DNA from 4 places in the Ferrimonas balearica DSM 9799 genome. Region 4 is predicted to be linked to each of the others. Evidence: predicted binding sites of a transcription regulator. Region 4 holds the regulator's gene; each other region holds the start of a gene.
What was found. The regulator sigma-54, encoded in region 4, starts transcription at its own class of promoters, with help from an activator protein. The targets are predictions, from matches to a motif close to GTTGGCACGNNNNTNGNNT.
Positions count from the first base shown of each region.

Region 1: a site for sigma-54 is predicted at 2,944-2,962, ahead of FBAL_RS05370 (flagellar hook-length control protein FliK). Genes of this name have one in related genera too.
Region 2: a site for sigma-54 is predicted at 3,610-3,628, ahead of FBAL_RS18360 (formate dehydrogenase accessory sulfurtransferase FdhD). Genes of this name have one in related genera too.
Region 3: a site for sigma-54 is predicted at 3,084-3,102, ahead of fliD (flagellar filament capping protein FliD). Genes of this name have one in related genera too.

Region 1 covers NC_014541.1:1,140,785-1,146,599, forward strand. Annotated here, with positions in the region: gene fliG (flagellar motor switch protein FliG) at 1-184, shown strand, start outside; gene FBAL_RS05355 (flagellar assembly protein FliH) at 188-1,087, shown strand; gene fliI (flagellar protein export ATPase FliI) at 1,071-2,411, shown strand; gene fliJ (flagellar export protein FliJ) at 2,422-2,865, shown strand; gene FBAL_RS05370 (flagellar hook-length control protein FliK) at 3,005-4,519, shown strand; gene fliL (flagellar basal body-associated protein FliL) at 4,580-5,101, shown strand; gene fliM (flagellar motor switch protein FliM) at 5,112-5,815, shown strand, end outside.
Region 2 covers NC_014541.1:4,047,888-4,053,702, forward strand. Annotated here, with positions in the region: gene FBAL_RS18340 (TorD/DmsD family molecular chaperone) at 1-439, opposite strand, end outside; gene FBAL_RS18345 (4Fe-4S binding protein) at 452-2,140, opposite strand; gene FBAL_RS18350 (DUF3306 domain-containing protein) at 2,313-2,933, opposite strand; gene FBAL_RS18355 (DUF3305 domain-containing protein) at 2,933-3,388, opposite strand; gene FBAL_RS18360 (formate dehydrogenase accessory sulfurtransferase FdhD) at 3,668-4,501, shown strand; gene FBAL_RS18365 (helix-turn-helix transcriptional regulator) at 4,498-5,403, shown strand.
Region 3 covers NC_014541.1:2,571,196-2,577,010, forward strand. Annotated here, with positions in the region: gene FBAL_RS11730 (flagellar hook-length control protein FliK) at 1-1,021, opposite strand, end outside; gene FBAL_RS11735 (hypothetical protein) at 1,023-1,361, opposite strand; gene fliS (flagellar export chaperone FliS) at 1,330-1,710, opposite strand; gene fliD (flagellar filament capping protein FliD) at 1,734-3,059, opposite strand; gene FBAL_RS11750 (flagellin N-terminal helical domain-containing protein) at 3,477-4,292, opposite strand; gene FBAL_RS11755 (hypothetical protein) at 4,549-4,983, opposite strand; gene FBAL_RS11760 (hypothetical protein) at 5,131-5,815, opposite strand, start outside.
Region 4 covers NC_014541.1:3,884,940-3,890,754, forward strand. Annotated here, with positions in the region: gene lptC (LPS export ABC transporter periplasmic protein LptC) at 1-541, shown strand, start outside; gene lptA (lipopolysaccharide transport periplasmic protein LptA) at 528-1,079, shown strand; gene lptB (LPS export ABC transporter ATP-binding protein) at 1,076-1,807, shown strand; gene FBAL_RS17610 (RNA polymerase factor sigma-54) at 1,898-3,355, shown strand; gene hpf (ribosome hibernation promoting factor) at 3,382-3,669, shown strand; gene ptsN (PTS IIA-like nitrogen regulatory protein PtsN) at 3,669-4,115, shown strand; gene rapZ (RNase adapter RapZ) at 4,112-4,960, shown strand; gene FBAL_RS17630 (HPr family phosphocarrier protein) at 4,964-5,233, shown strand; gene FBAL_RS17635 (DUF4174 domain-containing protein) at 5,237-5,707, opposite strand; gene FBAL_RS17640 (hypothetical protein) at 5,767-5,815, opposite strand, start outside.

The sequences.
Region 1 (5,815 bases), 1.5 Mb from region 4:
CAAGATTCTGGGCAACATGTCCAAGCGTCAGGCCGAACTGGTCCGCGACGACCTCGAAGCGATGGGCCCCATCCGCCTTTCGGAAGTGGAAGCGGCTCAGAAAGAGATCCTGGCCATCGCCCGCAAACTGGCCGATGCCGGCGAAGTGATGCTGGGCGGTGGTGGCGGCGAAGAGTTCCTGTAATCGATGAGCGACTCTTTGCGTCCCCGCATTCTGCGTGCCGGCCTGGTGGAGAGCCAGGACTGGTCACTGCCTGACGTGGCTGAGCCCGATGCGGCTCCGGCTGATACCGCACTGCACCGGCCGGTGCGTGCGCCTGAACTGGAGCCGGAGGAGGAAGCGCCTCCGCCACCCCCAACACTGGAAGAGATAGAGCGGATCCATGAAGAGGCCTACCAGGACGGCTTTGCTGAGGGCAAAGCGGCCGGGGAAGCCAAGGGGCTGGAGGAGGGCCGCCTGAAAGGCGCCGAGCAGGGGCATGCTGAGGGTTACCAACAGGGGCTGGAGCAGGGGCTGGAAGCGGGGCAGGCGGAAATTGCCGCCCGTTCAGCCCAGTGGGACCAGCTGCTGGGTGAGCTGATCGCCCCGCTGGAAGCGGTGGACGAGCAGGTGGAACGCGAACTGGTGACCCTGGCGATGCGGTTGGCTCAGGCGGTGGTTCAGGTGGAGCTGAAAACCTCCCCCGATGCGGTGCTCGAAGCGCTGCGCCAGGGCATTCAGGCCCTGCCATCCCAGCGTCAGCAGGTGTCGATCCAGGCCAACGAAAGTGACCGCGAGTTGATCGCCAACACCTTTGGTGAAGAGGCGATGAGCCAGCGCCAGTGGGAACTGGTGCTGGAACCCACCCTGTCGCCCGGCTCTCTGATACTGAATACCGAGCGAAGTGAAGTGCCGATGCTGGCGGATGACCGCTTGCGTAAGGTGCTGGAGAACTTCGCCCAACGCCCCCGTGATCCGGTGGACGAACCGGGCTATCCCCGTCCCACCCCTGCCGCCCCACAAGCCGAGGCGGCCCCCGAGGCGGAAGCGGCCCCTGAGGCGGCTCCCGCCACCGATGCCGAGGCCAACGATGAGCCTGCGCAGTGAACGATTGCGCCGACGGGTACAGGCCTGGCACAACAATGTGCAAAGCCTGGCCCCGGTGGCGTCCGGCCAGTTGTTGCGCGTCGTCGGGCTGACCCTGGAAGCGGTGGGTTGCCGTGCCCCGGTCGGCTCCCTTTGTCAGATTGAAACCCTCAATGGTCAGCTCACTGCGGAAGTGGTGGGCTTTGACGATCAGGTGCTCTACCTGATGCCGGTGGAGGAGCTTAAGGGCGTGCTGCCCGGCGCCCGGGTGACCCCGATGGGTCAGCGTCAGGGGCTGCCGGTTGGCCCGGAGTTGCTGGGCCGGGTGCTCGATGGCAATGGTGAGCCGCTCGATGGCCTGGGGCCGTTGGCCACCCGCGAACGGGCACCGCACCATGCCACCTTGTTGAACCCCATGGCCCGCCGTCCCATTCATCAGCCTATTGATGTGGGTGTCCGCACCATCAACGCCATGCTGACCGTGGGTGAAGGCCAGCGTATGGGCCTGTTTGCCGGCTCCGGCGTGGGCAAATCCGTTTTGCTGGGGATGATGACCCGGGGCACCAATGCCGACGTCATCGTGGTGGGCCTGGTGGGGGAGCGGGGCCGTGAGGTTAAAGAGTTTATCGAGGAGATCCTCGGTCCCGAGGGGCGGGCTCGCTCCGTGGTGGTGGCGGCGCCCGCCGACACCAGCCCCCTGATGCGACTGCGCGCCTGCGAAACCGCAACCCGCATCGCCGAACACTTCCGCGACCAGGGCCGTAACGTCCTGCTGTTGATGGATTCCCTGACCCGCTACGCTCAGGCTCAGCGCGAGATCGCCCTGGCCATTGGCGAACCGCCGGCCACCAAGGGGTATCCGCCATCGGTATTTGCCCGTTTGCCCCAATTGGTTGAGCGCGCCGGTAATGGTGGCGTTGGCCAGGGCAGCATCACCGCGTTCTACACCGTACTCACTGAAGGGGATGACCAGCAGGATCCCATCGCCGATGCGGCGCGGGCCATTCTCGATGGCCATATCGTGCTGTCCCGGGCGCTGGCGGAAAGCGGCCACTACCCGGCCATCGACATCGAAGCGTCCATCAGCCGGGTGATGCCGATGGTGACCGAGCCGCTGCATCTCGAAGCGGCGCAGCTGATCAAGCAGCTCTGGTCCGCCTACCGCCAGAACCAGGATCTGATCGCCATCGGCGCCTACAGCGCCGGTTCTGATCCTCAGGTGGACAAAGCCATCGCCATGCAGCCGGCGTTTAATGCCTTCCTGCGCCAGGCGATGAAGACGCCGGTGGATTACGAACAGAGCCTGACCCAACTGGCCCGTCTGGCGGCTCAGTGCCGCAATTAGGTAACGACCAATGAGTGACCCCAAACAGCTGGCCCAGGTGCTGAGCATGGCCGATAAAGCGCTGGAGAAAGCGGCGCTGGACCTGCGCAGCGCCCACTCGGCGGTCCAGGCGCTGAAACAACAACTGACTCAGCTGCAGAACTACCGCTGGGACTACGTTAAGCAGGCTCAGCAACAGGCGGGCACCACCCTGCAGGCGTCCCACTACCAGCAGTACCACCACTTTATCGCCAAGCTGGATGCGGCCATCACCCAGCACATTGCACGCGTACGCCAGGCTGAGGCCGCGGCACAGCAGCGCCAAACCCTGTGGCAGCAAGCCCACCAGCGCCAACAGGCGATCGCCCTGTTGCTGGAGAAAAACCGCACCCGCGCCGCCGCTCTGGCGGAAAAGCGCAGCCAGCGCGAACTGGACGAGTTTGCCCTGCAGCAGTTCGTCCGTCGTCAGCGCTGAACCGAGACACTCAATCCTCTGCCACCCCTCTCTGCTCACCACTCTCAGCTCACAGCCCACAACGTTGGGCCTCACTACACTGGCCTGATTATTGCTTCGAAAGCCGCTATACGGATTTTTTGCGTCAGGATCTTCAGCCATGTCCCATGTTCTCGCCGCGCCGGTGCTGACCAGCTCAGTCACCAAAGCGTCCCCGGCTTCACCCGCTTCAGCTGACTCTGCCGAGGGGGCAGAGGGGTTTGCTGCGTTGGTTGCCGATGCGGAGCAGGGGCAGGCTCAGCGCGACGGCCGCGGCACAGAGGCGTCCGCCAAAACGGATGGTGGCAAGGCCGAACCCTCCTTAGCCGGGCAGGTGGCCGCTGCCGAAAAGCCGGTGGCAGAAGGGGATACCACCGAGCTGGAGGGTGCCGAAGTGACGGTGCCGGCCAGCGAATCCAGCGACTCGGAGACGCAGGATGGCGACCAAAGCTTGCCAGCTCAATCCGCTGAGCGGCAATGGTTTGCCACCGAAGGCAATGCGTCGGAGTTGCCGAAGGCCGAAGCCGAGGCGCAAGCGTTGCTCCCCTCCGGAGAGCATCCGGACACCGTTGCGGCGGACAGCGATGGGCTGTTGGCGCAACTGGCCGCGTTGGACAAGGCCAAGCGTCAAATGGATGGCGCTGAGCCTGTGCCGCCGTCAGAGGGTGTCGACACTCCGGCGGCCACTCCGCTTCAGGGGGCGGGACTGGCGGGGCAATTCGCTAGCGCTGAGAACAAGTCGGATTCCGCGCTGATTACCGATCCCAAAGCCTTGCTGACACCGGGAATGAAACCCGCCCCGGCACCGTTGCCGGGACACCAGCCTGAGCCGGGAGCCGCCACACCGGGTGGGCAAACCGGGGCACCCGCGGTGCCTGGCCTGGTGGCGACGCAACCCGACGGCGAGGCCCAGCTGGATGTGGTGCCGGGCTCGCGACTGGATTGGCGGCTGGGCAGTGCTGATACCACCCAGCCGGTTGAGCGCGACGGCACACTGCTGAACGCGTCGGTGGCCAACAGCGCCAACACTCCTTCAGCGGCCCTGACGGCCAGCACCAACGCGATGGCGATGGCAGCGCCGGTGGACGCGCTGGATCCGGCACTGGGCGGAGAGGCGGGCGAGGCGCTGGATCTTGACCCCGCACGCCAACTGCATACCGATACGGTGCATCGCCAGCAGGCTCGCTCAGCGGCGCTGGCCGATCCCGCCTTGTTGCGCCAGCCTGTGGCGGCGGAACGGCTGGCACCGGAGCTGCGGGAGCGGCTGGCGGTGATGATCAATACCGACAGGATGACCGCCGAGCTGCGCCTGGACCCGCCAGAGCTGGGCGCCCTGCAGGTGCGCATTCAGATGAACGGTGATCAGGCTCAGGTTCAGATCCAGACTCAGCATGCCCAGGCCCGTGACCTCCTTGAACAAGCGTTGCCGCGTTTGCGGGAGATGTTGCAGGGGCAGGGCATCCAGTTGGCCGACGCCAACGTGTCGCACCAGCAGCATTCCGAAGGGCAGGCTGATGGCGGTTCCGGCTTTGGCGGCCAGGGTGGCCAGGGTGGCGTTGACGGTGGCGCAGAAGACGCGGTTGCCCACCAGATAAGCAACCGCAATGCCGAGGGCGGCATTGATTTCTACGCCTGACGGGCGCTGTGCTAACCTAGCGGCCGATTTGACAGTAACTCGCGTATTTTTGGGCAAAATATGGCAGATGACAGCCTGCAAGTGGACGTAGAATCCGTGCGCAAGAAGCGCCGGCTTCATTGGATGGCCGCCATTGGCGGTGGCGTAGTGTTGCTGATTGCCGTGGTGTTCGGCGTGATGTCGATGATCGGTGGCGGCGATGATCCGCAGCCGACGGCTGCCGGTGGCGACAGTCAGCCCCTGCGAGCGGGACTGGCTCAGGACGGTGCACTGTATGTGCCGATGCCGCGCCCCTTCCTGTTTAACCTGCCGGGGCCGGACCGCACCTACCTGGTTCAGATTAAGGTGCAGTTGCAGGTTCGCGGCACGGACGCTCAGAACGCCGCCCGCAAACACATTCCATTGATTGAGGACACCCTGCTGACCACCTTCAGTGCCGCAGAAGCGGACCAGATCCGTCGCAAGGAGGGCAAGGACGAGTTGCGCACCCAAGCCCTGTTGAATGTCCAGAACGCGCTGCAATCCATTACCGGCCAGCACCAGGTAGAGCGGGTGCTGTTTACCGGTTTCGTGATGCAATAAGGGAGAAGCAATGAGCGATCTGCTGAGTCAGGACGAGATCGACGCGCTGCTTCATGGCGTTGATGAGGTCGAGGAGGACGATCAGTTCTCCGGTGGCGAAGGGGCCACCATCTACGACTTCACCTCGCAGGACCGCATTGTCCGGGGTCGGATGCCGACTCTGGAACTGGTTAACGAGCGCTTTGCCCGTCACCTCCGTATCAGCCTGTTCAACATGATGCGCCGCAACGCGGAAGTGTCGATCAACGGCGTGCAGATGGTGAAGTTTGGCGAGTACGTCCACACCCTGTTTGTACCCACCAGCCTGAATATGGTGCGTTTCCGTCCCCTGAAGGGCACCGGACTGATCACCATGGAAGCGCGGTTGGTGTTTATCCTGGTGGACAACTTCTTTGGCGGCGACGGCCGCTTCCAGGCCAAGATCGAAGGCCGTGAATTTACCCCCACTGAGCGTCGCATTATTCAGTTGCTGCTGAAGACCGTGTTCGAGGATTACAAAGAGTCCTGGGCCCCGGTGATGGACGTTGAGTTTGAATACCTGGATTCGGAAGTGAATCCGGCCATGGCCAACATCGTCAGTCCCACTGAAGTGGTGGTGGTGTCCTCCTTCCACATCGAACTGGATGGGGGCGGCGGGGATTTCCACATCACCTTGCCCTACTCAATGATTGAGCCGATCCGGGAGTTGCTGGATGCCGGTGTGCAGAGCGATAA
Region 2 (5,815 bases), 160 kb from region 4:
GCTGCCGGCCTTCCAGCAACAGAAACGCCATCACCTCGCACAGGGCAGACAGATGGTCCTCAGGCTCTTTCACGTTCTCTTCACGGGCAAAGCCCAGTCGGGTCAGGTCCTGACGCAGCAGGGCCAGCGGCTGGTCCATCAGGGAACCGGTCAGGTACCAGCTGATGTACGGGATCACTTCGCCGTGACCCAGGCCGATGAAGAGGTTGAAAAACTCGTCGTCCAGCTGGCTGTCCAGATGGGTCTGGGCCGCCAGTTTCAGGCCATGCCAGGCCTTGCCCATGTCGCTGTCGTTGTCCTCGTCCAACTCCAGATTGGCCAGGAACTGCATCAGCTCCGGATTCGGCACCTGGCGCAGCAGGGCTGACAGCAACTGGTAGATGTCCGCGCGAAGTTGCTGGTGTTCAGATACGACCCGAGTGGTTTGTTGTTCAGTCATCACTACCTCAAATTAGACCCGGAGTTGCTTTTCGGGATCGTTCAGAATGTCGGTGAACATGTCTTTCACCCGACAGTCTTCGCACATTTTCAGACGATTCAGCGCGTCACCAGCAAAGGCACTGTGGCCCGCCAGCGCGGTGGTCATCTTCTCAATCACCGCTTTGGTGGCGAACGGCTTACCGCAGGTCACACACTCGAACGGTTCCTCCTCCTTCAGCACCTGCTCGGTTTGACGCGCTTCGCGGTCGAGCTGGATGCGGGAGGTCAGGGTAATCGCTTTCTCCGGACAGGCGCGCTCACACAGGCCGCACTGCACACAGGCTTGCTCGGTGAACTTCAGGGCCGGGCTGTCGCCACCGTCCATCAGGGCACGGCTCGGGCACAGCGCGGCGCAGCTCATGCACAGGGTGCACTTGTCGACGTCGACGCTGACGGTGCCATACGGAACGCGCGGCAGGTCCAGCACCTCGGTGCTGCCTGCGCTGGCGCCGTTGATGTGGTCCAGAGCGTTAAACAGGGTGTCCCGTTTGGCCAGGTCTTTGCCGAAAGCAGCAATCGGCAGCTCAGCAAAGGCGGCGCTTTCGGCCAGGATGGCGTCCAGCTGGTCCAGCTCCGCGGTGCTGATCAGGCGCACACGGTCGGCCGGCTCACCCACTGCCTGCAGCAGGGTGGTCACCAGATCGTGCTCACTGCGTACCAGGGTCAGCAGAGTTTCCGGGGTTTGTTCGGTGGTCAGCACCAGCACCTGACGGGCGCCCCAGGCCAGGGTGGCCAGCCAGCTGTCGATGCCCGCTACCGCCACCTCTTCCAGCGCCACCGGCAGCACGCCACCAGGCAGCTGGCGCAGGGCGGAGAGGGCAGCCTCACCGGCGCTGTCGTCGTGCAGCACCACCGCCGGGCGCTGGTCAGACAGCTCCAGGTAGCGGGTCAGCAGACGCTTAACGTAATCCTTGAGGATCGCCGGGGTGGGCTGGTCGTAGCTCAGTGCACCGGTCGGGCAGGCGGCGGTGCAGCTGCCGGCACCGTGGCACAGGTGCGGATCAACGGTGATCTTGTGGTCGACACTCTCGATGGCGTCGGCCGGGCAGACGTTCAGACAGCGGGTGCAGCCATCAATGCCACTGGAGTGGTGGGCACAGATGTCGTAGTTCACTTTGACGTAGCGCGGCTTGTCGAACTGGCCAATCAGCTGCGGCAGTTGCGCCAGGGCCGCGGCCAGCTTGTCGGCATCGTCACCCACGTGGAAGTAACCGGGCGGCAGCAGCTCCAGGTTCAGGACCGGCTGTTGGCCGAGGTCGAGCACCAGGTCGTAATGGGGGCGACGAACCGCACCCGGCGCCAGTTCCTGCTCAACGCCATCAACCTTGATAAAGGCCTGGAACTGACCCAGGAACCCTTTCAGCGACACAGTACGGCTGAAGTAGGCGGGCAGGGATTCGGTGGCTTCGGCGGCAGCCATCACCTTGTCCAGGTGGGCTTCGTCCTGGCTGGTCACCGCTTCGGTGGCCACCAGAGTGCGGCTGGCCATGCCGTCCAGTTCAGCGGCGGCCAGACGGATCAAATCTTCCGGCCCGATGATCAACAGGTGGCCGGCGGTATTGTAGGAGACCGTCTGCGGGATCAGGTTCTCCAGCATGGTGACTTGGGCCAGGCTCTGCTCACGGGCCGGATCCATCACCGGGATTTGGCTATTGCTCACTCTACGTTTCCTAGTCGGTCGTTGCTCTGTTGTCGGTGAGGCGGACAATCCGCCCCGGCTGGCAACGTTCCCTTGTTTCCGGTTGACCCGGGCACCAGATGCTCACCACTGGCGTTCACTCTATTAGTTAGCAAGGGATGTACCAGCACTTATGATATTTGAGTCGGCTGAATTACGCCTGACTCCGAGTGCTTTCGGTTTCCCCGCCTTCTTGCGGGTCATTTTGTCCAATATCCTCACGGACATTGGGTAATTCTGACGGCGTTTGCGCCGACTCAGCCTGGGCCAGTTCCACGCCCTCGGCGCGCTCGGAATCGGCCGCCTCCAGCTTGGTCTCTTGCTGCGCCACGGCCTCATCCACCTGCTCCACCGCTTCGGTCACGTGGCGGAATACCTTCTTGGCCACTTCCGCCGCCACTGCAGCGGTCAGTTTGGGCTGGGCGGCGTAGTCGAGGTCGTATTCGCAAAGGCCATCGCGGATGTTGTACTGCGGCTGTTTCCACAGCGCGCGCAGCGCCTCTTTGCGTTGAGTCGGGTCAACCCCGGGCTTGAGGTAGTCGGCAAAGCTGCCGCCCTGCTCAATGCTGGTGGGGTCCGGCAATGCCTCGGCCTCAGCAGCCTCTTCGGCAGCGGCCTCCACCTGGGCTTCGGTTTGCCCCTCAACCGGGGCAGCCGCCTCGGCAGTGGGCTCAGCATCATCGACTGGCTCAACCGTGTCGCGGACCAGTTCGGCCTCTTCGGCCTCCTTGGCGACCTCGGCCTTACGCTGTTGCCAGCGGGACAGAAAGCTCATCAGGCACCCTCCCCACGGGCTTTCACTTCACCGCGGACGTCGATGTGCTTGCGGCGATGAGCCTGGATCGGCGCTTCGCCGTGACGGGTGATAAAGGACTCAATCCAGCAGCCGATCGCTTCCGGAATGGCGCAGGTCAGCACCGGAGTGTCACCCTCCAGCGCACCCGCGGCGATGTTCTGGTTGGCGGTCACCGACATCGGCACCGGCACCCCATCGCCCTTGTCATCACAGATGATGAACAGCTTGGGATTGTCCAGGTCCAGGTTCAGGCGGTAGTTGGCGCGCTCATCCAGGAACAGTTCAATCGCCACCAGATGTGCCCCCTCCGGCTTTTCACCGGAAGCCGGCAGCAGGCTATCAACCTCGTAGTTGGTCTGAGTCCAGCGGCCGACGGTCACCTGTTTGGCTTTCAGGGTGACGTATAAAGGCCAGATCGATTCGCTGTGTTGCATTCCACGCTCCCGTGTCGATGTGGATTGGGGCCCAAGGCCACCGGGAATCCTAACTGCTCCGTCCACTGCAAGTATTGTTCCATCTTAAAACCATCGCCACAGGATGATCCCGTTCACGCTTTTTGTCCCCATTGGGACAATTTGTCCTTGGCCAGTGGGACAGCTTGGGGCACTGAGTCGCTGCAGAGGTGATCCGGATCTCACTGTCAGGGCCATTCTCAGCTGGAACAGGTTTTGCATTTCCTTAAACTGAGTTTAGATCCCTTGGCAAGTTATTGAATGACCACGACCGTGAAACGCCCCCGCCTCACCCGCACCCATGCGGAAGCGCCCCTGACCATTGCGGTGACCGCGGTGGACGAAAAGGGACAGATCCAGGAAAAGCAGATCGCCTGCGAGCGACCGCTGACCCTTTACCTTAACTGGCAACCCATCGTCACCCTGATGACCCTGGGCGCCCGGCCGGAAGCGCTGGCTCTGGGTTACCTGAAAAACCAGGGCTTTATCAGCGACATCGAACGGGTGGAGTCGGTCATCGTCGATTGGGAGGTCAACTCCGCGGCGGTGATCACCAAGGAGGACGTCAGCCATGTCGAGAAAAAGCTGGAGGAGAAAACCGTCACCAGTGGCTGCGGCCAGGGCACGGTCTTCGGCAGCTTTACCGCCGGCATCGACGACATCCGGTTGCCCACACCGTCGCTGACCCAGAGTGGCATCTACGCTCTGCTCAAAAACCTCAGCCAGTACAACGACACCTACAAGAATGCCGGTGCCGTACACGGTTGTGGCATCTGCGAAGGTGACCGCATCCTCAGCTTCGTTGAGGACGTGGGCCGCCACAACGCAGTCGATACCCTGGCCGGTGAGATGTGGCTGGAGGGGATCGACGGTGGCGACAAGATCTTCTACACCACCGGCCGACTGACCTCGGAGATGGTGATCAAAGTGGCCAAGATGGGCATTCCCGTGCTGCTGTCCCGCTCCGGCGTGACCGAAATGGGCCTGAGCCTGGCCACCCAACTGGGCATCACCATGATTGCCCGCGCCAAAGGACGGCACTTCCTGGTTTACCACGGCGCCGAAACCATCGAATTTGACGGAGCCGAGGCATGACCCAGAGCACTGATAACCTGTTTATGAACGCCAAGCAGGTGGCGGACTACCTCGATCTCAACGAGAAGAAGGTGTACGCCATGGCCAACGAGCGCCAGTTGCCGGGCACCAAGATCACCGGCAAATGGCTGTTCCCCAAAACCCTGATCGACCGCTGGGTGATGGAGTCCTGCCACAGCGGCATGCTGTCTGACCGCCTGATCATCACCGGTTCCGATGACCCTCTGCTGCACTGGGTGGTGGGCCGGGTCAGCCAACGCATCGGCAGCAGCGGCCTGGTGAACTACTCCGCCACCAGCTCCGGCCTCGGCCTCTCCCTGCTGGCCCAGGGTCTGGCAGACATCTGCTGCCTGCACTGGGGCAATGAATCCGAGCGTGACCTGCGCCACCCGGCGCTGCTCAAGCGCCATGCCCTGCACAAGCAGTGGGTCATGGTGCACGCCGCCAGCCGCGAGTTTGGCCTGCTGATGCGTAACGAACACCTGCACCTGGGTCAGGATGTCGAGCAGGCACTGTCTCTGCGCTACCGCTGGCTGACCCGCCAGGAGGGCGCCGGTGCCCGTTACCACTTCGACAACTGGCTGGCCGAGCGCGGCATGGCGGGCACCGACCTCAATATCGTCGGCACCGCCTTCAGTGAGCGCGAACTGGCCGCCTCGGTGGCCCGCGGTGAAGCGGACTTCGGCTTCGGTTGCCACGGCATCGCCGGCGAGATGGGACTGGCGTTTGTGCCTCTGGGTCGCGAATCGTTCGATCTGGTGATGCCCCAGGGCGTCTACTTCCGCCAGCACCTGCAGCAGCTGTTCTCGGTGATGCAGAGTCCGGACACCCTGTCTCAGGCCCAGCGCCTTGGCGGCTATGACCTGACCGACAGCGGCAAGTTGATCTGGAGTCCGGTCTGACCGGCTCCCTCCCCGACGGGCTCAATTGAGCCCGTTTTTTTTGTTTATCCCATATTTCCGTGGGAGTCTTGGCTCCAGGCCTGTTGCCACCTACCGAGCCGTTGCCGGGATGCCCCGGCGGGCACCAGAAGGGCGTTGCCCGGCTGCGCGCCCCGCTCTTGACACCCCTGCCTCCGACGCGGCGACAGCCCCTCGCTCCCACTCCTTCACGTTCAGCACTGGCCAGACTCGCTTTATGAAAAGGCCTTTCCATGTCCTTTTCAAAAGTCCGGCTTCGCCCTCCATGGCTCCGCGTTCACGCCTCTCGGCGTTCACCCCTGCTCGACTGGCACTCGGGCCTTCCCTGGCCCTCGGCTTCACTCCCAGTCGCTCCCGCTCGGCGCCGCGAGTCGGCCTTTGGTGGACGGCTTCG
Region 3 (5,815 bases), 1.3 Mb from region 4:
CGCTGGAATCGCGCTGCTGACGGCCCTCCCCTTCCTGACCCACATCGACGTCCACCTGGCCGCCGTGGCTTTGGCCCAGCTCGTCACGCAACCGCTCGGCGCCGCTTTGCAGCGCTTCACGAACGGTTGGGTTGGCCGCATTGAGTTGCACGATAAGGCGCTCGCCCTCTAGCCGGACATTGAGTTCAATGCGGCCCAGGTCCGGTGGGTCGAGGCGCAGCTCGGCACTCTTGATCTGTTGTTCAAACTGGAACCGCAGCTGGTCACGCAGGGGCGTCAGCATCTCGCGGGCCCAGTGCTGAGGTTCCGCCGGCAGGGTCACCGGCCCCCATTGGGGCAACGCACGGGCGGCGCTGCTGCTTTGTGTCTGCGCACTGGCCTGTGCCACGGCATTCAGCGTTGCCTGGGCTTCGCTGTGTCGACCGTCACTGGCCTGCGCCGCCAGACCGGGCGCTTCGGCGGCCGTCAACTGACGCATCGCTGCCAGCAGCTCGGTGTTGCCCAGTCGCAGTTGGCTTGAGGAGGTCGCCAGGCTGTCAATGGGCAGTGCTGAAGGGCTTTGACCCTTAGCCTGATGGGTCAGGCTGGCCACGGCGTCGGTAACGCTGGCGCCCAACTGAGCGGCCGGGCTGGCCCCACCACTCACCCGGCTGTCAGCCCGGCCCGGTTCCACCGCTAACGGCACCATCGGGGTCACCGTGGCCGGTTGGCCAACGCCGCCCGGCGCCTGACTGAAGCTCGCCGGGGTGCTGAGCAACGAGGGCGACTGTGGGCCGTTCGGGTCGACCGGAGTCCGTGCCGACACGGCCGCAGCGTCTTGGGTCACCCCTTGGGCCAGCTGGGCCGTACCGCGCTGAAGTGGCAGGCCGCTCTGGTGGGCAACCGGGGCCTGAGACGCCGGGCCCGCCAACGGCATCAGCAAGCCGAAGCCATCGGCGCTGGCGTCGCGCTGGCCTTCACCCGGTTGGGCCATCAGGCTGTCGGACGCATTCGCGCTGGGGGTTGAGGGGAAGATCCGCACCTTACTCTCCACTTAACTTGGTCAGTTCGTAGGCACTGAGGCCTTCCTTGTCCTGGCGCAGCTTGTTCATCCGCCCGGCCAGTTCATCCCGGGCTGAAACCACCTTATGCAGGGCCAGACGATGGGCTTCCGCCAGTTGCCGGCGGGCGTGTTGTTCCGCCGGGTCCTGGGCCCTTCCGGCCTGCTCCAGACGCTGCCGCATCGCCATATCGACTTTGCGCAGCTGGTCCCAGTCCTGTTGCTCCGCGGCGCGGGTCAACAAGCTGGCCAACTTCTGCCACTGCTGACAGCGGCCTCTGACATCCAGGTCAGTTGAGGTTTTGCCAGCCGTCACGGACATCGCTGATCACCTTTACTACAGGAACCAGCAGGCTGGCATCGTTCTTCAGGCTGGCCTGAAACAGTTGCTGACTGCAGTAGTCGTAGAGACGGTGCAGGTTCTGCGCAATCTCACCGCCCTGCTCCAGATCCAGCGCGCTGTCGAGGCCGTGGACGATGTCCAGGCACTTGCCAATGCTGGCGCCCTTAGCCGCCACGCGCTTGGCATGAAGATGGCCTTCGGCACGGGCCAACTCTTCCAGCAGGCCCTCCAGCAGCATCCGCACCAACTCATGTTGGTTGGCGGCGGCAGCACGGGCGTTCACGTTGGTGTGCTTATAGGCGTCAAAGGGGCTTTGGTCGCTTAACATGGCGTTCTCAAACGGTTGGTGTGTTAGTAGAAGAGGCTGCTGGACTGCTGCATCTGCAGAGTCAGCTGCTCAACCCGGACGAACTGCGCTAGGTAGCGGTTGTAGACCTGCTCCATGCGCATATCGTGTTGTTCCATGCGGTCATCGACGCGCTGGATATTCTGTTCCATCGAGTCCTGACGGTTTTTCAGGTAACCGTCAGTGGCGGTATGGGTCGCGATGGCAGAATCCAGGCGGTCAAACAGGCCACCCTCGGCGGAGAACAGGTTTTGTACCTTGTCCCCCTGGGTGCTAAGCGCTTCCTCGAATTCGGTGGTGTTCAGCTCAAGCTTGCCGTCGCGGGTCACCTCGATGCCGATGTCGGAGAGGCGCAGGCCATCCGGAGAGGCTTCATACAGCTCACTGCGCAGTCGTTGGCTCAGGCTTCGCAACGCGCTGTCGCCAGCGAGCACACCAACATCCGCGCCGCTGTCATCATCATCCTCACCGCCGACAGACTTGCCGAAGGTGTACTTGCCGATCTCATCAATCAGGGCGTTGTATTCGTCGATGAAGGTCTGCACCGACTCGGTGATCGCTTCGTTATCCTGACCCACGCTGACCCGCAGCGGACCACCGATAAAGTTGCCGCTGGCGTCGGTCTGGTGGACCTGTTTCAGCTCGATGGTGAGGCCGGAAATGGCGTTATCCAGGGTGTTGGAGGCGGAGCGGATCTCGATGGGATTGGTTTCGCCCATCAGCACGATGGCGTCCTGAGCCTTGGCCATCTCATTCAGTGAGGCGGTAATGTCAGCGCCGTTGTGGGCAACGGAGATGGCATTGCCCTCACCGGTTTCGGCCCCGGTCAACACCAGGTGAACTTTATCGCCGCTCTGGACCAGAGAGGCCTGTACGCCGGGGTTCAGGTCGGAGTTATTGATGGCGTCACGCACCTCATTGAGGTCCGCGTAGTCCGCCATGTTGAGGGTCATGGTTTCGCCGCCGACACTCAGGGAGATCTCACCCGCTGGCAGGGGGCCGTCGATGGAATCGAACTCCCAGGACAACTGATGAGCGCTGGCCAGCTGCTTAACGTAGAACGCATAGTCACCGCTGGCGGCATCGCTGCCTGCGGTGATGTTGGCCATCTCCTCGTCAGACACGGTGACGCCCTTTTTGCTGAACGCGTCATCCGTGATGGCGGACATGCTGTCGCTAAAGCTATTGAGCTTGGTCTCAATCGCCTTATACGCCGCCAACTGCGCCTCGTACTGAGCTTTCTGGACGGCAAACAGTTGGTCCTTGGGGGTGCGCTCAGCCAACATCAGCTGGTAAGCCATATCGGCGGGGTTAATCCCGGAACTGATCATACTCTCTCCTTAGTCAGCACCCTTAAGCAATCTTGATGCCAACCAAATTGTTTTTGTTTTTTCAATTACTTAAAAACGTATTTCGGCAATTGACGACAAGGGGACTTCCGGTTGTCCCGAGGGGAAGGAAAACTCGCTTCCGCCCGCCAGAATCGCTTATCCATGGCTGTTTAAGGCGGCGCAAAAGGGGCAGGACTTGAATCCGATGAGATGGTGCACCGGCTGAGTTGACGCGCCTTAGCGAACCGGCGCAGCGAGACCGCCAACAGCTCGGATTCGCCGATACAGGGCATGGGAAAGCGGTCTACGACCAACCGTCAGGTAAGGTGCATTAACGGCGCCATAAGCGCTGCTTTAGCCACAAAAAAGGGGCCCCGATGGGGGCCCCGAATTCTGGCTATGGAGAGGGAGGCTGTCTTACAGCAGACCCATTACCAGGCCGCCCATCTGGTTGGACTGGGCCAGGATGTTGGTACCGGCCTGAACCAGCAGCTGGTTCTTGGTCATGTTGGCGGTTTCTACCGCGAAGTCGGTATCCATGATACGGCCTTTGGCCGCTTCGGTGTTTTCCACAACGCTGGACAGGTTGTTGATGGTGTGTTCAACACGGTTGATGTTGGCACCCAGGGTGGAGCGGTGGGCGTTTACTGCGTCGATGGCAGCAACAACACCGTCAATGGCCGCATCGGTATCGCCACCGTCGCCAATGTCCAGACCAGCCAGAGCAGTGGTGATGTCAGTGGTGTCAGCGGTGACGGTCAGCTTGTCGTTGGCGTTGGTAGAACCGCCAATCTGGAAGGTTACGCCACCGGTGAACGCGGTAAATACGTTGTTACCGTTGAACTCAGTGGTGCCCATGATACGGGTAACTTCAGCGGTCAGCTCCTGGAATTCGGCGTCCAGAGCGTCTTTGTCAGCGGCGCTGTTGGTGCCGTTAGCAGACTGAGTGGCCAGATCTTTCATGCGCAGGGCGATGTTGGTGATTTCGTCCAGACCACCTTCAGCGATCTGCATCATACCGATGGCGTCCTGGCCGTTACGCATTGCAACGGACATACCACGGGAGTTCGCTTCCATGCGGTTCGCAATCTGCAGGCCAGCAGCATCATCCTTAGCGGAGTTGATGCGGAAACCGGTAGACAGACGCTCCATCGCGGTGCCCATTGCAGAGTTGGATTTACCCAGGTTGTTTTGGGCTACCAGAGAGTTGTAGTTAGTTTGAATAGACAGCATGGGGATTCCTCCAGTGAAGTGCTGTTTAACTGTTGCACTTAGTCAAAACGTCCTCCCTTACGATTTCCTTAAACGGCCCCCTTAAAAAATTTTGACCAACAACATTATCTGATTGTTTTTGTTGGTATATTTTTAATTTTCACTCAAGGGGCAGTGCTGAATTTTAAGGTGGATGAAGGCCAGCGTGACAGGGACAGGAGAGAAAAGCGGTGTTCGATGTCGGCAGCGGGCGGTGAGCAACCTGTGGCAATGGAGATTAAATCAGACAATCACAATCGACGCTGTCGGGCCATAACTGGCCGTTTGGGGCGACCACCCACATCGCGTCACTGAACGGTTTGGTCTCGTCGTTGTACCATACGGGCACATCGAGACGACGGGAGAATGCGGCCATCCGCTGCTGCCATTGTGGCCATTCGCACTCATCGGTGCCGTCAATGGCCAGCCTGAACGCCCAGGGTGATGCCGCGGACATCGGCTGCCAGCAGGCCCAGATTGGGCTGCAGATAAGCGTGTCGATATGGTCTTCAATCTGGTGGTCAGCGATCACGGAATCCGGCGCCACGCCAAAGCAGGCGGTCAAGGCGTGAGCCAGCGTGCGCTGGTCGACACCCTGCCCCACCAGACAGTCGATGCCGGTGAGCATGATCGTGGTTTGCTGGCTGCCACCGCTCTCTGTTAATTGGCCCATGCGGTGCTCCAGTAGTCTGTTCGATGATCAAAACTAAAGTGCCCTCCCCATCGGCGGTACGGCGGCCGAGCGAATCGGTCACTGTCTCCGGGCCGCAGCCATAAAAAAACGCAGCCGGAGGCTGCGTTTTTCGTTCTGACCTGCGTTTCAGGCGCGTAACAGGTCGGTCACCTGGGAGCGGGACAGATTGGCCTGGGCAAGCAATGCCCCCACCTGGGAGGAAAACGGCGAGCGGGCAAGCTCGCGGTTCAGTTCCGCCATCACAGAGTCAACATCGCCGGTGCCGGTATGGCGCCGGATCTTATCAAGCCGCGCCGAGACCGCTGCCTGCAGGCTGTCCAGCTCACTAATCTGGCTCTCCACCTTGTTCAGCGTTTTACGGATCTTGGCCTGAGCCTGCTTGAGTTGATCGAGGCTTTCAAAACGCCACTCGCGCGGGTCCGCCCAGGGGTAGACCTCCTGGGTCTTGATATTAACCCCATCGCCAGCTGGCAGGCGCTGTCCCTGGCCGGCCATGCGCAGACCGCCCTCCAGCTGCACCTGTTGCGCTTTATCCAGCACCAACACCGGACGACCGTCACTGCCCCGCTGAACCTGGATACCGAGCTCAGACAGGCCACTTTTCAGTGCGCCCATCACCCGGTCAGACTCCACGCCGCCTGGCAGCATAAACTCGGTGCGCTTATCGCCGAACTGCACACTGACCCGCTCATCCCGGGGCTTGGCGGCGGCCAGATCCGCGCCTTTGATGGCGTACTGACGGGGCGCGGCGCCCTTTTTACCACGGATCAGGTTGAGCTGCTGATCAATCAGCGGCGCTCCCCGGTATTCC
Region 4 (5,815 bases):
ACTGCTGGCCGGTCTGCTGCTGCTTTCAGCGGCCGGGGCGCTGTATTGGCGCAACCTGCAGATTGAGGACCAGACGCCGCAACAACTGGCGGAGTCAGAACCGGACTTTGTCGCCCGGGCACTGCGTACCCGCAGCTACGACGAAAACGGTCGCCTGGCGGCGCAGATTGCCGCCGACAGCATGCGTCACTTCCAGGAGGAGGGGCGCACTGAGTTCACCGAGCCGGTGTACCTGATCTACCCGCAGGACAGCGAAGCGGTGTGGAAAGTGCAGGCTCACCAGGGCCACCTCAATGGCACCCGCCACGTGGCACTGGAAAACGATGTTATCATTACCGCCATTGAGCCCAATGAACCGCTGCGCACCATCCGTACTGAATCGCTGCAGCTGGATCTGGAAACCATGGTGCTGACCACCGAAGATCCGATCCGCGCTCTGGGCGAGTCCTTTGAAGTGCGTGGCACCGGCCTGTGGGCCGACCTCAATCTGAACCAATTTAAACTTAACAGTAAGGTAAGCGCCTCTTATGAAGTGCCGTAAATTCCTGGCCCTGCTGATGACCGGCGCCCTCCTGAGCGCACCGGCACTGGCCCTGGACGACGATTATCGCCAGCCGATCAAGGTGACTTCCGATAACTCCAGCGCCGATATCCAGAGCTACACCCTGATCTACTCCGGCAACGTACGCATCGTACAGGGCTCGATGGAGATCAAGGCGGACGAACTGAAGGTGATCTCCAGTGCCGAAAAGGGCAATGAAGTGATGATCGCCACCGGCAAACCGGCGACCTACACCCAGATGATGGAGAATGGTCTGCCGGCCGAAGCGCAGGCCAAAGAGATCCGTTACGAAGTGCGGACCCGTCAACTGACCCTCAGCGGTGACGCTCAGCTGAGCCAGGCTGGCAGCCTGATGCGCGGCAACACCATCAGCTACAACGTTGAGAAACAACAGCTGATCGCCGAAGGCAAAGAGGATGAGCAGATCACCACCATCTTCCTGCCGGCCGACCTGGACACTGAAAACCAGTCCGAGACCGAGCCTAAGCCTGAGCCCGAGGCGGAGCCGAAGCCATGACCGACTCCATTCTCAAGGCCGATCAGCTGGCCAAGAGCTACAACGGTCGCCAGGTGGTGAAAAGCGTCGGTCTTGAGGTGCGTACCGGCCAGATCGTTGGTTTGCTTGGCCCCAACGGCGCCGGCAAAACCACCACCTTCTACATGGTGGTAGGCCTGGTGCAGAACGATAAGGGCCAAATCACCATCGACGATCGGGACATCACCGCCCTGCCGATGCACAGCCGCGCCCGTCAGGGCATCGGCTACCTGCCGCAGGAATCCTCCATCTTCCGCAAGCTGTCGGTTTACGACAACCTGATGGCGGTGCTGCAGATCCGCAAGGAGCTGACCAAAGCCCAGCGCGAAGAGAAGCTGGAACAGCTGCTCGAGGAGTTCAATATCACCCACATCCGCGACAGCCTCGGCATGAGCCTGTCTGGCGGCGAGCGACGTCGGGTTGAGATCGCCCGCGCACTGGCGGCGGATCCCAAGTTCATCTTGTTGGATGAACCTTTTGCCGGGGTGGATCCCATCTCAGTGATCGACATCAAGAAGATCATCCAACAACTGAAGGATCGGGGCCTCGGTGTCTTGATTACCGACCATAACGTGCGGGAAACTCTCGATGTTTGTGAGTACGCTTACATTGTCAGTCACGGCGAAATGATCGCCCGTGGCGCCCCGCAAGAAGTGCTTGAGAACAAGCTGGTTCGCTCCGTGTACTTGGGCGATCAGTTCAGGTTATAGTGGCATCCCTGCCCCTGGCGGGGGCTTTCCCGGCCGGGGGTTTTCGACGACACCAGGGAAGCATCGCGTGATAAGGATCGACGCTCGTTGATGAAAACTTCGCTCCAGCTAAAACTCGGCCAGCAGCTGACCATGACGCCGCAGTTGCAGCAAGCCATCCGCCTGCTGCAGCTTTCGACGCTGGATCTTCAACAGGAGATCCAGGAGGCGCTGGAATCCAATCCGCTGTTGGAATCGGCGGAAGAGCTGGACCGCGAGCTCGACGGCGACAGCAATGACAGCCTCGACGATATTCCCGCCCCCAGCACCAACAGCGATGAGCTGGAAACCTCCGAAGCCCTCAATCAAACCGAGATGCCTGACGACCTGCCGGTCGACAGCACCTGGGACGACGTCTACAGCGCCGCCCCGGCCGCCAGTGCCGGCATCAGCCGCGACGACGACAACCTGTACCAGGGCGAAACCAGCGATGACCTCCACAGCCACCTGATGTGGCAGATGGAGCTCACACCGATGAGTGACACCGACCGGGCCATCGCCACCACCATCATCGATGGGGTGGACGAGTACGGTTACCTGACCGTCACTCTGGAGGAGATCCTCGAAGCCCAGGGTGACCCGGAGCTTGAGCTGGATGAAGTGGTCGCGGTACTCAAGCGGGTACAGCAGTTTGACCCCATTGGCTCCGCCTCCCGTGACCTGGCCGAATGCCTGCTGATACAACTGGCCCAGTTCACGCCGGACACCCCCTGGCTGGCTGAAGCCCGCCTGCTGTTGATCGACCATATGGATCTGCTTGCCAACCGGGACTTTCGCACCCTGATCCGGCGCACTAAACTCAAAGAAGATGAGTTAAGGGCAGCCATGCAACTGATCCAGTCGCTGAATCCACGTCCCGGCAGCAGCATCATTTCGTCGGAAGATCAGTATGTGATCCCCGACGTCTCGGTGAGCAAAAAGCAGGGCCGTTGGGTGGTCGAGCTCAACCCCGATGCCACCCCAAAAATCCGCATCAACGAACAGTACGCGGCACTCTCCCGTGGCGCCCGCAATGCCAGCGACAGCCAATTTGTGCGCGGCCACTTGCAAGAAGCCAAGTGGTTTATCAAGAGCCTGGAGAGCCGCAACGACACCCTGCTTAAGGTGGCCAACTGCATTGTGCAGTTCCAGCAGGGGTTCCTGGAGTATGGCGACGAAGCGATGAAGCCGATGGTGCTGAACGACGTCGCCGAAGCGGTGGATATGCATGAATCCACCATCTCCCGGGTCACCACCCAGAAGTTCATCCATACCCCGCGCGGTATCTTTGAGCTTAAGTATTTCTTCTCCAGCCACGTCAGCACCGACAGTGGCGGAGAGTGCTCCTCCACCGCAATCCGTGCTTTGATCAAGAAGCTGGTGGCGGCGGAGAACCCGAAAAAACCGCTCAGTGACAGCAAGATGGCACAGCTTCTCGCGGAGCAGGGAATTCAGGTAGCGCGCCGCACCGTGGCCAAGTACCGGGAAGCCCTCTCCATCCCCCCGTCGAACCAGCGTAAAAGCTTGTAACGACGCGATACCAAGGAGGTCACCTTATGCAGATCAACCTTACCGGGCATCACATCGAGATCACCGACTCACTGCGGGACTATGTCCACAGCAAGTTTGTGAAACTGGAACGCCACTTTGACCACATCAACAATGTGCACGTGGTATTGAACGTCCAGAAGCTGCAACAGATCGCCGAAGCCAAACTGCACGTAAACGGGGGAGAGGTGTACGCCACCCATGAGCATGAAAACATGTATGCGGCTATCGATGGGCTGATCGACAAACTCGATCGGCAGGTAATCAAACATAAAGAGAAACTGTCCCGGCACTGATGGAGATCACCGAGCTGTTATCCCCGGAGCGGACGCTGTGCGCCGCTCCGGGGCTAAGCAAGAAACGGGCATTGGAACTGATCAGCGAGATCGCCTCGCAGCAGTGTCCTGACCTGCCCAAACACGAACTGTGCGAAAGCCTGCTGGCCCGGGAAAAGATGGGCAGCACCGGCATCGGCAACGGCATCGCCCTTCCTCACGGTCGGCTGAGCAAACTCACTCAGCCCATCGCCGTGTTGGTGAAGAGCGACGAGCCCATTCCCTTCGACGCCATCGACGGTAAGCCCGTGGACCTGCTGTTCGCCCTGTTCGTGCCCGAATCCGAACACCAGCTGCACCTGGCCACTCTGGCCGAAGTCGCACGCAAGCTCAGCCAGAAGGAGGTCTGCCGGGCATTGCGTAAAGCCACCGACAACCACACCCTGTTTGAGGCCATCACCCAGTGAAACTGATCATCCTTTCCGGCCGTTCCGGCGCAGGCAAATCCGTCGCCCTTCGGGTAATGGAAGACCTGGGCTACTACTGTGTCGACAACCTGCCTTTGGAGTTGATGCCTGCGCTGCTGAAAAGCCAGAAAGGGCTCAACGAGAAGGTGGCGGTCAGCCTGGATATCCGCAACCTGCCACTGGAAACCCTCGATGTGGCGCGCCTGAAGCAGCGTCTGGATGACAGCATTGAGGTCACCATCTTCTACCTCGATGCCTCCGACGACAACCTGCTGCGCCGCTACAGCGAAACCCGGCGCATGCACCCGCTGTCGCGGGATGGCAGTACCCTGGCGGAAGCGATCGCCCTTGAGCGCCAACTGCTGGAACCTCTGGCGGACGAGTGCGACCACCATATCCGTACCGACGACCTGTCCGTGCACCAGTTGGCCGACACCCTGCGTGAGCGCCTGCTGGGCAAACCGGAAGGGGAGATGATGCTGGTGTTTGAATCCTTTGGCTTCAAGCACGGCATGCCGAAGCAGGCCGACTACCTGTTTGATGTGCGCTTCCTGCCCAACCCACACTGGGACCCGGCTCTGCGCCCCCTCACCGGCAAAGATGAGCCGGTCCGGGACTACTTCCGCCATCAGGACAGCGTCACCCGTTTTATCGACCACACCGAACGCTTCCTGCTGAACTGGATGCCGATGCTGGAACGCAATAACCGCGCCTACCTGACCGTGGCCATTGGCTGCACTGGCGGCCAGCATCGCAGCGTCTACATCGCCGAGGCGCTGGGCCAGCGCTTTGCCGCTTACCGTCCGCAGGTTCAGGTGCATCACCGCGAGCTGAAAGAGGAGTAAGCGGTGCTGGAGCGTCGGGTTACCATCATCAATAAGCTGGGTCTGCACGCCCGCGCTGCCACGCGACTGGCGCAACTGGCGCAGACCTTTGATGCCAAGCTCACGCTCACCCAGGGCGAACAGCAGGCCACAGCCGACAGTGTGCTTGGCCTGCTGCTGCTGCAGAGTTGCCAGGGCAAAGAGGTGCTGATCCAGGCCGAAGGCCCCCAGGCAGAGCCCGCGCTGGACGCGGTCTGCCAATTGATTGCCGCCCGTTTCGACGAAGCGGAGTAACCCCTACATCCGCCCCATGCCACGCTCATGCATCCGCATCGGCATGGCGTCGATCAACTCAAACAGCTCCGCTTCGTCCACCGGCCGGTCCTGGTGCATTTTGACCTCGCCATCCTTGCCGATCAGCACCAGAGTGAAGCGGTCATTGGGCGCGATAAAATCTTCCCGCCACTGCTGCGCGTCCGAGTGGGGCAGGTCCCGCCCCTCCATCGACACCGACTCTCCCACCACTTCAAACACCAGCAGATCCCGCTCACGCAGACCGGCCAGCATGCCGTCCAGGTGTGCCTGCTGATCCTGCCAATGGGGGTGCTGATCGGTCGGAGTAAACACCACCAGAGCGCGATGGTGCCAGCGCAGGGAGTTGAGCGGATCACCCTGCACGGTAACGGGCATGACGGTCGGGTGCAGGGAAAGCATCAGAATGGCGAGGCCGATCCCCCGCCCAATCAACGACAACAGAAAGGTGAACATGGCGCCTCCTCCACCGACGTTACGGCGGTGATACCATTCGAAACGCAGCCACGGGTGGATCAGATCGATCGTTCTGGCTGGCCGAACCGGGCAATCCACAGCATCAGA